Regions from separate parts of the Bacillus sp. 7894-2 genome, predicted to be linked through region 3. Evidence: riboswitches for the same ligand, from Rfam matches in the RefSeq annotation. Region 3 holds a riboswitch; each other region holds the start of a gene.

Region 1 (4,225 bases), on a different contig from region 3:
TCCGACCCTTTGCTTTTGACCGCCGCTCAGCTGAGAAGGGTAGGCATCTTCCCTTCCTTCCAGACCGACGAGTTTAATGAGCTCGTCAACTCTTTTGAGCCTTTCCTGCCGGGAAACACCTGCGATTTCAAGCGGAAATGCTATATTTTCTCTAACTGTTCTTGACCATAACAGGTTGAAATGCTGGAAAATCATGCTTATTTCCTGACGAGCTTTTCTCAGCTTGCTTCCCTTTATCTTTGAAACCTCATTGCCTGCCACAGTAACACTGCCATGGGTAGGAAGCTCCAGCCCATTCAGCATGCGGATTAAGGTACTTTTACCTGCACCGCTATATCCGATAACACCGAATATTTCTCCTTCTTTTACCTCCAGGTTTACATCATCAACTGCTTTTACCTGCCCTTTTTTTGAAGAAAATATCTTCTGTACATCTTTTATAGTAATCAACGTGATAGTCACCTCTTTTATCGAAAGATACAGATAATAATTAATAGACTGCTTTTATTCCCTTATCTTTTACTCCTCATAGGCTTTCATGCGCAAAAGCAAAAATGCCTTTCTGCAAATGAGCAGAAAGGCATAAAGAGATTTAGTCCTTTCTCTCATCTATCAAAGCTATGCTTTGAGTGAATTGGCACCATTTCAACTAATTGACGGTTGCCGGGCTTCATAGGGCACTTCCCTCCACCTCTCTTGATAAGAGCGTTACATTCTATATTCAATTAATACTTTAAATGAATTAAGCAGTTTTATAATTACGTTTGCTATCGTATCATAGCCATTAAAAAGGTGTCAACGATGAAATTTCAAACTTTCGGAAAAAAGCGAATGGTAAATTTTCCTTCACACTTTTGCAGCAAGTGATGTGAGACCTGCAGCTGCTTCTATCGCCTGTTCCAGGTCTTCAATTAAATCTTCTGCATTTTCGATGCCGGTCGAAATCCGAATTAGATCCTCCGATACTCCCGCAGCCTTTAAACCTTCCTCATCCAGCTGCTGATGAGTCGTGCTTGCAGGGTGAATAATCAGGCTCTTTGCGTCCCCGACATTTGCCACATGTGCCCATAGCTGCAGGCTATTGATCAGCTTGGCTCCAGCCTCTCTTCCGCCAGCAATTCCAAATACAGCCACTGCCCCGGCTCCTTTTGGCAAATATTTATCTGCCAATTCTTTGTCCGGATGGCCTTCATGACCTGGATAGAGCACCCAATTAACAGCCGGATGGGCATCCAGATATTCCACTACCTTTTTGGTATTGGCAACGTGCTCCTTCATTCTCACATGCAGAGTTTCAAGACCCAGTGTGAACTGGAATGCACTTTGCGCACTCATTGCAGGCCCTAAGTCTCTTAACAGCTGTACCCGTGCTTTGATAATATAAGCAGCTTCGCCAATTGCTTCGCTATAGACAATATCATGGTAGCTCGGATCAGGCTCTGTAAAGCCTGGAAACTTAGGAGAATTCCAGTCGAATTTTCCGCCGTCTACTATAACTCCCCCCATTGTGGTTCCATTACCAAGCAGCCATTTTGTCGCAGAGTGTATGACAATGTCAGCTCCGTGTTCTATAGGCCTGCAAAGATACGGTGTAGCAAAAGTGTTATCCACAATCAGCGGCACACCGTTTTCGTGTGCAATTGCGGCAACCTTTTCAATATCCAGGATTTTCAGGCTCGGGTTTCCAATCGTTTCGGCGAAGACAGCCTTTGTTTTATCTGTAATGGCACTCCGGAAGTTTTCCGGATCCTTTGGATCGACCAGTTTCACCTTTATTCCATACTTGGGAAGTGTAACTGCAAATAAATTATAAGTACCCCCATATAAATTGGATGCGGCAACAATTTCATCACCAGCTTCGGCGATATTTAAAATGGCAAGTGTAATAGCAGACTGGCCGCTGGCAAGAGCCAGCGCACCCACTCCTCCTTCAAGCAGGGCCACTCTTTCCTCAAATACACTGACAGTGGGATTATGTATCCTGCTATAGATATATCCCGGCTCTTTCAGGGCAAAGAGATTTGCAGCGTGATCTGTATTCTTGAACTGATAAGCATTATTCTGATAAATCGGAACCGCTCTCGCGCCAGTTACAGGGTCAGGCTTCAGCCCCCCATGTACTCCAATTGTTTCAAAACGGTAATTTTTCTGTTTGTCCGTCATCGCTATCTCTCCTCTATAAAAAAGATTGTATTTCATTTCGAAAAGCTGAAAAACCCTCTTCATAAGAAGAGGGCTGTATCGACTCTTCTTATCTTCCAGAGCATTCTGCTCTGCTGGATTTAGCACCGTGTACTTTACCGGTTGCCGGGCTTCGCTGGGCCAGTCCCTCCGCCTCTCTTGATAAGAATATTCAGTTAATTAATATTAAAATGATATTATCATACTATTAAAAAAGCGGTCAAGTATTGTGCAATGAAATTTTCCCTAAACAGAAAAAAGACTCGAGCAGCAACTTTTTTCTGTAAGTAGTTTCCGTCAAAATTTCATTTTTTCATTCGACAAAATCCGAAAGGCAATGCCTGTTTAATTGGCATTGCCTTTTCATTTCCCGAGAAATATGTCAGATCATACTATTTTCACAGAGGCGGCTGCAGTTTTTGTCTTTTTATAGCCTCTGAATACAAAGAAAAAGTAGAGAGAGCCAATCAAGTATAAAGAAGCTGTAATGGTGAATACGAGTGCATATCCCCAATAATCTCCATATCTCATGACGATTCCTGTTGAAACCGGGCCCATTACAGCCCAGCCCAGATTGAACACCATCTGATTGACTGAGTTTGCCAGTCCTTTCATCGAATCATTTACCTTTGACATCATCAATGACATTTGTATAGGATTTCCCGCATTCATCAACGCCTGCCGGAACAAAAAGCCGATGGCAGCCAGCCAAAGGTTTTCAGTATAAGCGGTTAAAAGCAGGAAAGGAAGTGACATGAGCTGCAGGATCACAACGGCTTTAACCTCTCCCACTTTTCTTACCACAACCGGTCCGATAATCATGGCAAAGGCCGTGGCAGCCTGCCCTAATGAAATAATCATGCCAATAGCTGAATTGGAGGCTTCAAAGCGGTCAGCGAAGTACAGATTCAGATACGGAATAACAAGTCCTGCGCCAATTCCAATCAGAAGCTGAGCAAAAGCAAACATCGCGATAATTTTCACACCATCATTTTTAGCTGAGAGATTCTTGAATGACCAGCCTTTTATGCTCTTTGCATCGTGTTGATCTTTCGAAACCTCTGCGAAACGCAAAATTGGAAATAAGCCGGCTATGAAAAACACACTTCCAATCAGAAGGGTAATGCGAATGCTGGTGAGCTGATCCGTAAACAAAGAAAATACATCCGTTAAGATGCCACCGCTTAAGTTCCCGATCACATTTGCGCCCGTCATTATAGCAAAATGAATACTGAATAAATGAACCCTTTGGTCGGCCTTTGAATTTTCAGCCAGCCATGGTATGCCGGATACCTGAAGAAAGGCTGTTGTCAGCCCGGTCAAAAATGCAAAAATAATCAGGAGTTCCTGCATGTCAACTAAACTTCTGAAAAGCATAACTGCACCTGTTGCAACTGCACCAAACATCATCGCTTTTTTTCTGCCAATTCGGTCGCTGGCGATCCCTGCCGGCACAAGAATCAGTGCTGTCGCGAGAGCAGTCATGGATATGATTTGTCCATTAACACTTTCTGAGTAGCCGAGCTCTCTTATGTAGAAATTATAGATGACCATGAATATCCCAAAACCAATTTGTGTAAGAATATTCGCCATAAAAGCCAATTTTATGTTGCGGTTATAGCCTTTAAACTGACCAGCCCACTCCCTGTAATATGCCATGCGGATCCCTTCCTGCACTGTATGATTTTTATTTCGATTCCCTAAGTATCATACTCTTTCGGAATGGATTTGTAAATATATTTCGAATAGTGAAAAGGCGTTTTCAAACATGCAAAAAACCAGGCTGCTTTGCTCCTGGTTTCTGCTAATCGATGCTTCTGATTTTATCCAATAAATAGGGTACGGATCGGAAAGCATATAATTTTTCATGTAAAATTCTTTTTCTGAAGATGAGGAGACAGGGTACGCTTTCCACTCCCCATTTTTCAGCCAATTGCGGCATATAATTTAAGTCCGCTTTCCCCATTTTTTGATCTGGCAGCAATTGTTCTGTTACTGCCAGCATCTTTCCTGCCATCTGGCAGGTTCCGCACATAGGCGTATA
Region 2 (4,225 bases), on a different contig from region 3:
TGTAGCGGTTTCGCTTTCAATAAACACTGAATCCTTAGTTGGCTTAAAGCCGGCGTCTACGGCAATTCCGTTATTGATGACTGAAGCCGAGACATCCGGAAGGGCACGCGGCGTCTGCGCTGATACCATTTCTACAAATTCAAGGTTCTTCTTGTTTTCAACGATTTTATTCAAGTCCAGATTTCCGTCATAGTCCTCGGATAATTTGATCAGGCCAGATTCCTCCAGTAAAAGAAGGGCTCTACCGCCATTTGAAGCATCATTTGGAATGGCGATCTTGCCGCCTTCCGGAATGTCTTCTACAGATTTTACTTTCTCAGAATAAAGACCCATTGGTGCTAAAACAGTTGTCGCAATCGGTGTAAGATCCATATTATGCTCTTTAATAAAAGTGTCGAAATAAGCGACTGTCTGGAATGCATTCACGTCAAGATCATCTTCTGCGAGGGCGACATTTGGCTGTACATAATCTGAGAATGTCACAACCTCAATTTCAATGCCTTCCTTTTCAGCTTTTTCTGCAATAAAGTCCCAGATGCGTGTATCTGATCCGCTGACACCCAATTTAACCTTCTTAGTTTCTTCCCCGCCAGTTGTGCTTGAGCATGCCGCAATGAACACAGCCAATGCTAAAATAATGAATGATAAAAACAGTTTTTTCATGATGTGTTTCCTCCTAAGTTATCTTCTTCTGATTTTTTTGGATAAGATATTTCCGAATGACTGCAGGCCTTGAACCATGACCACTAAGATTGCAACGGTAATCAGCATGACGGTTGTATCAAATCGCTGATAGCCATATGTAATGGCAAGGTCACCTAGGCCTCCGCCTCCGACTGCCCCGGCCATGGCTGATGCTCCGACCAGACCGATTGTGGCAATGGTGAAACCTAATACCAGCGAACTGAGTGCTTCCGGAATCAGGAATTTAAGGATAATCTGTCCCGGCGTCGCTCCCATTGCTTCTGCCGCTTCAATGACTCCCGGATCAACCTCAAGCAATGAATTCTCTATTAATCTCGCTATGTAGGGTCCTGCATAAAAGACGAGCGGCACTACGGCTGCAGCAGTTCCAATCGATGTTCCGACAATCATCCGGGTGATAGGGATGATGGCTACCATTAAAATGATGAATGGGACTGATCTAAAAATATTAATAATGCTGTTTATGATGTTAAAAACAACGGTGTTTTCCAGCAGATGCCCTTTCCTTGTCACGACAAGCAATATGCCAAGCGGCAGTCCGATAAGAGCTGAAAACAGTAATGAGAATGCCACCATTTGGATTGTTTCAATTAAGGCTTCGATGATTTTTTCCTGATTAACTAGCACGTGATGTCACTTCCTTTATTGAAACTTTTTCCTGGCTGATGTACTGAATAGCACGCCTGATTTCACTGTCCGGACCCTGAAACTCGACAATTAGGTTGCCAAATGGTGTTCCCTGTAGTTCAGTAATATTTCCAAACAGGACGTTGAAATCGATACTAAACTTTTTGGCAACTTGCGAAAGCAGCGGCTGCCCGGCAGAGTTTCCGACAAAGTTGATTCTGAATACCTTTTGAAGCCCCTGCTGTTTTTCAATTACTTGCTTAATGGAGTCAGGTATTTGATCATTCATAACCGTGCTGACAAAGTTTTTCGCTGTTGGAGTTTTTGGTGAGGAAAAGACATTGAAGACGGTTCCTTCTTCAATAATTTTTCCTGCCTCAATGACAGCGACACGATCACAGATCTCCCTGATAACAGACATTTCATGGGTAATGATCAGAATGGTAATGTTGTATTCTTTATTTATTTTTTTCAGCAGCTGCAGGATCGAGCTGGTGGTCTGCGGATCCAGAGCTGAAGTTGCTTCATCACATAATAGAATGGAAGGCTGGGTTGCCAGCGCCCTGGCAATTCCGATCCGCTGCTTTTGCCCGCCTGACAGCTGATCCGGATAACTGTTCGCCTTGTCGGCAAGCCCCACGAATTCTAATAGTTCATGGACACGCTTTTTTATTTCATCCTTAGGGATCTTAGCCAGTGTAAGCGGCATCGCCACATTAGCAAACACGGTTTTCGAGTTTAGAAGGTTAAAGTGCTGAAAGACCATCCCGATGTTTCTTTTCACTTCACGAATTTCTTTTACAGATAAAGCCGTCAAATCATGCCCGTTGACAATGACCTTCCCTGAAGTCGGCTTCTCCAGCCAATTGACACAGCGGATCAAAGAGCTCTTTCCCGCACCACTGAAGCCAATCACTCCGAAAATCTCACCCTTGTTAATCCTTAAATCTATTCCATCCAGAGCAGCTACCTGCTGACCTCCGCTTTCATAGACCTTCTTTAAATTTTGAAACTCTATCATGTTGCATCTCTCCTCTGGTGTGACAGGTACCTATACCAATTTGATAAACTGGTATAGGTACCTGTCACCGCTTTTTAAACAACTATTCCTATATGAAAACTAAGAATTATGCCCTGAAATTTACCCCTTCCATCAGAAGAGGTTTTTTAAAAGTCCCCTCCTTATCTTTCAGGCTTTTTGCCTGCTGGATTTGGCACAGTGCGGTCTGCCTGCTGCCGAAGCTTCATTGGGCCAGGTCCCTCTGCTTCTCTTGATAAGAATTATTCATATGTTTATGAATAGAATCTTGATGTATTTTTCCGCATAAAACAAAAACCCTCTTCTAAAGAAAGAAGAGGGCAGCATTTATCAATGGTCCTCTTCTTATCTTTCAAGCAATGCTTGCTGGATTTGGCACGGTACACTTTTGTCCGCTGCCGAGGTGTCATAGGGCCAGTCCCTCAACCTCTCTTGATAAGAAGATTTTTCATATGCGGTTTTAATATGTTTATTACTTTACCATCTTAAAGAAAAGGAAGTCAATATAATTTTTTAAATATTTTCATTTGGTTAAAAAATGATAGTTAAATCCTATGTGTCTAATACCCTGACTCATGTATAATAATGGAAAAGTGTCATTTTTCATAAAAAGGAGGGACAAAATGATTATGACCGAGAATCCGGCAGATTTATGCGCGGACAAAGTCGAAGCGAGGAATCTGCAGCTGGCCATTCAGCATTCCAGTGACGTGATTGCAAGAGTGACAAAAGAAGGCATTGCTTTATATGTCTCCCCTTCCTGCCTGCCGACACTGGGGTATTCACCGCAGGATTTTCACCGGAGCAGCCTTTACACATACTGCCATCCAAATGACCGGGATCTTCTAAGAGATGCACTGGCCGAGCTCGACCAGCTTCCGCATAATCGGGTGACTTTCCGTTTCAGGCATAAGGAAGGACATTATTTGTGGCTGGAAGCCAATTTTTCAGTCATTAATGACGATAAAGAAATGATGTGCATCATTCGGGATATGACTCAGAGAATTATCATGGAAGAGGAAATTCTTGAAACACAGGAGAAGTACCGTTTTCTGGTGGAGTACTCCAAGGATACGATCGGAATGGTGACTCAAAAGGGGATTTGGACCTATATCAATAATGAAGGGAAGAAGCTCTTCGGGTACACGAGCATCAAAGAGATGATCGGCACCTCCCTCCACGACTACATTCCTCCTTCAGAACATTCCACCCTCGATGAATTTCTGCAAACAAAGCTGAGCGTGAATTTTGAGCTTAATCTGATCCGGACTGACGGACAAATAAGAAAAGCCGAAGTCCAGCTGATTCCAACCACTTTCAAGAACAGAAAGGTCTACCAGATCATTATCAAAGATGTAACCGGACAAAAGAAGACAGAAGAAAAGCTGCAGAATGCTGAAAAGCTTTCCGTGGTAGGTCAGCTTGCAGCAGGCATTGCCCATGAAATCCGCAACCCGCTCACAGCCATAAAAGGCTTTACACAGTTATTATACGAAGAACATAAAGACAATTTCGCAGAAGTCATTCTAAATGAGCTGGAACGTATTGAAGGCATCGTCAATGACCTGCTCGTTCTTGCTAAACCTCAAATAACCGAAATAGAAGAAACATGCCTGACAAACGTAGTAAAAAGTGTGATTACTCTATTGAACAGCCAGGCAGTCATGGAAAATATTCTGATCGAATTAACTCAGTCGCCCGGAGAATTCTTTGTAAAATGTGAAAAAGATAAAATTAAACAGGTGCTGATAAACATCATTAAGAACTCAATGGAAGCCATGCCAATGGGCGGCAAAATAAACGTCGATATCCGCCAGGAGGACCACTCTGTCATCATCACTGTCGAGGATGAAG
Region 3 (4,225 bases):
GTGGTTTCAGAAGAGGACTTTTTCTCAAAAGGAGAAAGCGGTGGAACGATTTGTTCATCTGCCTACCGAAAAGCGCTTGAGTTGATAGATGCCAAGTACGATCCGCGCAAATTTAATATTTATCCTTTCCATTTCTCAGACGGTGATAACCTGACCTCTGATAATGCCCGCTGTGTGAAGCTGGTAGAAGACCTGATGAAAGTGTCCAATATGTTTGGATACGGTGAGGTCAACCAGTACAACCGCCACTCGACTCTGATGTCCGCCTATAAAAATATCAAAAATGATGATTTCCGATATTATATTCTTAAGCAAAAAGCAGATGTATTCCATGCGATGAAAAGCTTTTTCAAACAGGAAGAGGATAAGAAGAAATATGCATAAGAGAGGGAAACCTCTCTTTTTCGTTTCAGCAAAAAGCCCCCATTTTCAGGGGGCTGATGCTATTTAAGCCTGTCTTTTGTATGCACTTCTTCCCGATTTACTTCACTGGTTTTCATCTCTGCTGAAGTATGTGAATGCTGAACACGACTGGGATTCTCGCTGGCACAGCATGTATCAGCGGATTTATCTGCCAGTGTTTTGATATCCGATTCATGGACAACCTCCCGGGCTGAAGCACTCTCCATATATCCTTCAGAGTTTTCGGCAGTGATTCTCTGATTGTCCTGCGTGGAGTTTGGATATTTCCCATAATAGTCAGCGATTAAGACATATTTTCCATCAAAAACCATGCTTGCGTATCGATCCAGGTCATGTTCATCAAATCGTGTACCATCTTTTTTATCGGGATCAATCCCTGAACTTGTGGCCGGATCTTCCCCCATGAAAAGAGCTTTAACAGAATCAAGAAAACGCTGATTGCCCAGCTCCTGGGAACCGACTATTCGCAAGTTCACTCCGTAATTGTCTGCAAAGCTTTCAAGATTTGCGCCATCCTTTGAGACGATCACAAGATTTTCCTTCTGATATCCATTTGACCCTGCACCTTCAATGGCTTCTTTAAGCTCTTGCTGAGTATCGTATCCGCCTATTAATATATTCTTCTTCATATTTTCACTCCCAGTGTAGTATGATATATTTTTATTTCCCTGAATTACTGGCGGAGAAACGTTCTTTTACTTTTGAAGGGCTGGATGCAATAGCCTATAGTCCTGAATCATTATATGGCACAAGCCGTATAAATTAATAAAACGCATAGAATACAGTATGATAAAGATATAATAACTGAATTGCTGCTGGAGGTGGGCAGATATGGAGATTGAGAAACTGGCTAAAAGGTTATGGAACAGAACCCCCATCATTTTGGGGAGTGAGCGATTTTCGAAGTTCGCTATTTTGCTTCCGCTGGTTGAAATCAATAATGAGGTACATGTCCTATTTGAAGTGCGTTCACTAAGAATGAGAAGGCAGCCTGGGGAGGTATGTTTCCCCGGAGGAAGGATAGATCCGGAAGATAGGGATGAAGAACATACAGCCATCCGTGAAACCTCTGAGGAACTCGGTGTGGGCGAAGACAGCATCACAAATGTTTCCCCGCTGGATTACATGATCTCCTTCGGTCAAATTATTTACCCTTATGCAGGCATCATCCAAAACCCGGACAAGATTGTGCCGAACCCTGATGAAGTAGAAGAGGTTTTTACCGTCCCCCTTTCATTTCTGAAAAAAGTACAACCTGAAACATTTCACGTAAATTTTAAAGTTGAGCCTGAAGAAAATTTTCCTTTTGACTTAATCGCCGGAGGTGAAAATTACAATTGGCAGACAAGGAGAGCGGAAGAGGTATTTTACTATTTCCAGGACAAGGTCATCTGGGGGCTGACTGCCAGAATTCTTAAGCATTTTCTTGAGATCATAACAGAAGATTTCAATGAAAGTGAAAACGTCTGAAGAAAATATTTTTCAAAAAAGGTTGACGCAATCCTGATAAATGTTTATGATTCATATAAATTGAATACTTAGAAACTTCTTATCAAGAGAGGCGGAGGGACTGACCCTATGAAGCCTCGGCAACCAGCATTTATGCACGGTGCCAAATTCAGAGGAATACAATTTCCGAAGATAAGAAGGCGGAATGAACGGAATATTAATTCAAACCCCTTCTTGTCTGTAATGGACGGAAGGGGTTTTTTGTTTTGATTGGAATCCACGCTTTAAATTTGGCTATTTTCGTAAGGGGGAATAAATAATGTCAGCGATAACCATCGGGCTATTGGGGTATGGAACTGTTGGAAAAGGAGTATATGAAATAATCAGAAAGCATCAGGGAAGGCTTCAGGCGATACTCGGGAAAGAAGTGAAGGTTTCCGCTATCCTGGTCAAAAATGTGAATAAACATTCTTTGCCTGATGATGATGTGCTGCTAACGGATGACTTTCAGGACATTATTGAGCTTCCAAAGCTTGATGTCGTCATTGATGCCATTGTTGGCAGGGAGCCGGGCTATACGTATCTGCGCCAGGCCATATCGAGAGGATGCCACGTCATTACAGCGAATAAAGAGATGTTTGCATTTCATGGAAGTGAGCTTGCGAGGCTGGCAAAAGAAAAGAATGTATCACTGGGATTTGAAGCAACAGTCGGCGGCGGAATCCCCATCATTCAGACCATCAAACAGCTGCTGAATGCCAACAGGATCGAACGGATTGAAGGAATTTTAAATGGCACATCCAATTTCATTTTGACAAGTATGCGTGAGGAAAACTTATCATTTGACGAAGCATTGAAAATCGCTCAGGAAAAAGGCTATGCAGAAGCCGATCCTAAAAACGATATTGAAGGTTATGACGCGTTTTACAAAGCAGTTGTTTTAAGCGAGCTTGTATTCGGGAAAGCGCCGGAACAGAAGTACTCTGTAAGAGAAGGCATTACTGATATTACGATTGAACAAATCCGGTTGGCTGATTCTCTGGGGCTGAAGTTCAAACATATAGCATCAATCCAGAAGGAAAAAGATTTTGTCCGCTGTACAGTAAAGCCGGTCCTGACAGGAGAATCCCATCCTCTATACAGAGTAGAAGGCGTGCAGAATGCCGTTTCAATCGATGCCGATATTGTCGGGAATATCAGTCTGCAGGGGCCTGGAGCAGGCATGTTCCCGACAGCGAGTGCGATTATTGAAGATTTAATTCATGTGGGCAAATCCGATTTCCCTTCAGCATATGAGGAAGCTGCGGTGGAAGAGAAGGTCCCTGAACAGGAGCTCTGGGTTATACTGGGTAATAATGCTGAAGGATATGAATTCCCTGAGGGAGTTGAAATCGTCAGCAAAGTGTCAGAACAGGCCGTGTTCGTTAAGGGAGCTGCAGAAGCTGTGTCATTAGCCGATAAGAAGGCTTATCAAGTGCTTGGAGATTATGCAGTCACGGCAGGGAAGTATAAACAGGTACAGCCGGTCTGAAAAACAGAAGGGGCAGTCTTTGAGCTGCCCCTCCTGATGTATGTTTAGAGATGGTGGATACTAAGCCTGCTGTTTATTAAATAAAGGATTATTTAATCCGGAATACAGGTCTTTAACATGAACTGTTACTATCTTAGCGCCAATCTGGACATGGACCATATTATCAAAAACAGCTGTTACCAGGCCGTTTAATGAAACATTCGCACCAATATTCAGATCTTTGCCGGGAGATTTAACATTTTTCTTGTTTGCCATCGTAACACCATCCCATTCCAATTTATTGAAACTTATACATAGAATATTGCCTTTTTATAGTAAAATAAACGCTTTAATAAAAAAAGTCCAGTAAAATAGCTTGTTTTTTTATCGACAAATTGTAATGATATTAGACATTTATCTAAAAACAGTTGATGGCACATCAAACTGCTTCCATAGGAAGAGGATGAAAAGAATGGACAGCCCCCATGCTGCAGCTGGCCGCTTGTGGTGCACCCAGAGGATGGTAAACATAACAGCATTAAAAAGAATCGACCATTTTAAATTCCAGCCATTATTGTACTTTATCAAGTTGAATTTAATGTCAACAATCTCATTAACCGTATAGAGAAGGACCCAGCCTGAGATATAAAGCAGTTTCTTAATAAGCTTGCCTGCAGGGAATCTGTATAAATAGATCAAAATGGTTGCCGGATACTTAACAGCCATAATGGAAAAGCTGATATGGGTGTTTGTTAAATTCACTTTCTCATCGATTCCCTGCGGGGCATAAGTCCACATCGGATAAAAGTCTGAGAGAAGATATAAATATAAAAAGTCCCCTAA

The links. A riboswitch is a leader RNA that binds a small molecule or an ion and turns the genes downstream of it on or off. The one in region 3 is predicted to bind S-adenosylmethionine.
Region 1: it holds a riboswitch for S-adenosylmethionine, as region 3 does, so the genes downstream of both, CHI10_RS06880 (O-acetylhomoserine aminocarboxypropyltransferase/cysteine synthase family protein) here and CHI10_RS07610 (homoserine dehydrogenase) in region 3, are expected to answer to the same signal.
Region 2: it holds a riboswitch for S-adenosylmethionine, as region 3 does, so the genes downstream of both, CHI10_RS06340 (methionine ABC transporter ATP-binding protein) here and CHI10_RS07610 (homoserine dehydrogenase) in region 3, are expected to answer to the same signal.

The regions. Positions count from the first base shown of each region.
Region 1 covers NZ_NPDG01000040.1:536-4,760, reverse strand. The annotation lists gene CHI10_RS06885 (methionine ABC transporter ATP-binding protein) at 1-450, opposite strand, end outside; SAM riboswitch class I at 603-706, opposite strand; gene CHI10_RS06880 (O-acetylhomoserine aminocarboxypropyltransferase/cysteine synthase family protein) at 847-2,163, opposite strand; SAM riboswitch class I at 2,249-2,350, opposite strand; gene CHI10_RS06875 (MFS transporter) at 2,569-3,840, opposite strand; gene CHI10_RS06870 (thioredoxin family protein) at 3,986-4,225, opposite strand, start outside.
Region 2 covers NZ_NPDG01000035.1:38,318-42,542, reverse strand. The annotation lists gene CHI10_RS06350 (MetQ/NlpA family ABC transporter substrate-binding protein) at 1-663, opposite strand, end outside; gene CHI10_RS06345 (methionine ABC transporter permease) at 682-1,332, opposite strand; gene CHI10_RS06340 (methionine ABC transporter ATP-binding protein) at 1,322-2,353, opposite strand; SAM riboswitch class I at 2,512-2,613, opposite strand; SAM riboswitch class I at 2,714-2,813, opposite strand; gene CHI10_RS06335 (PAS domain-containing sensor histidine kinase) at 2,995-4,225, shown strand, end outside.
Region 3 covers NZ_NPDG01000051.1:8,348-12,572, forward strand. The annotation lists gene yhbH (sporulation protein YhbH) at 1-384, shown strand, start outside; gene CHI10_RS07600 (general stress protein) at 444-1,052, opposite strand; gene CHI10_RS07605 (NUDIX hydrolase) at 1,255-1,893, shown strand; SAM riboswitch class I at 1,970-2,071, shown strand; gene CHI10_RS07610 (homoserine dehydrogenase) at 2,192-3,403, shown strand; gene CHI10_RS07615 (hypothetical protein) at 3,464-3,658, opposite strand; gene CHI10_RS07620 (CBO0543 family protein) at 3,797-4,225, opposite strand, start outside.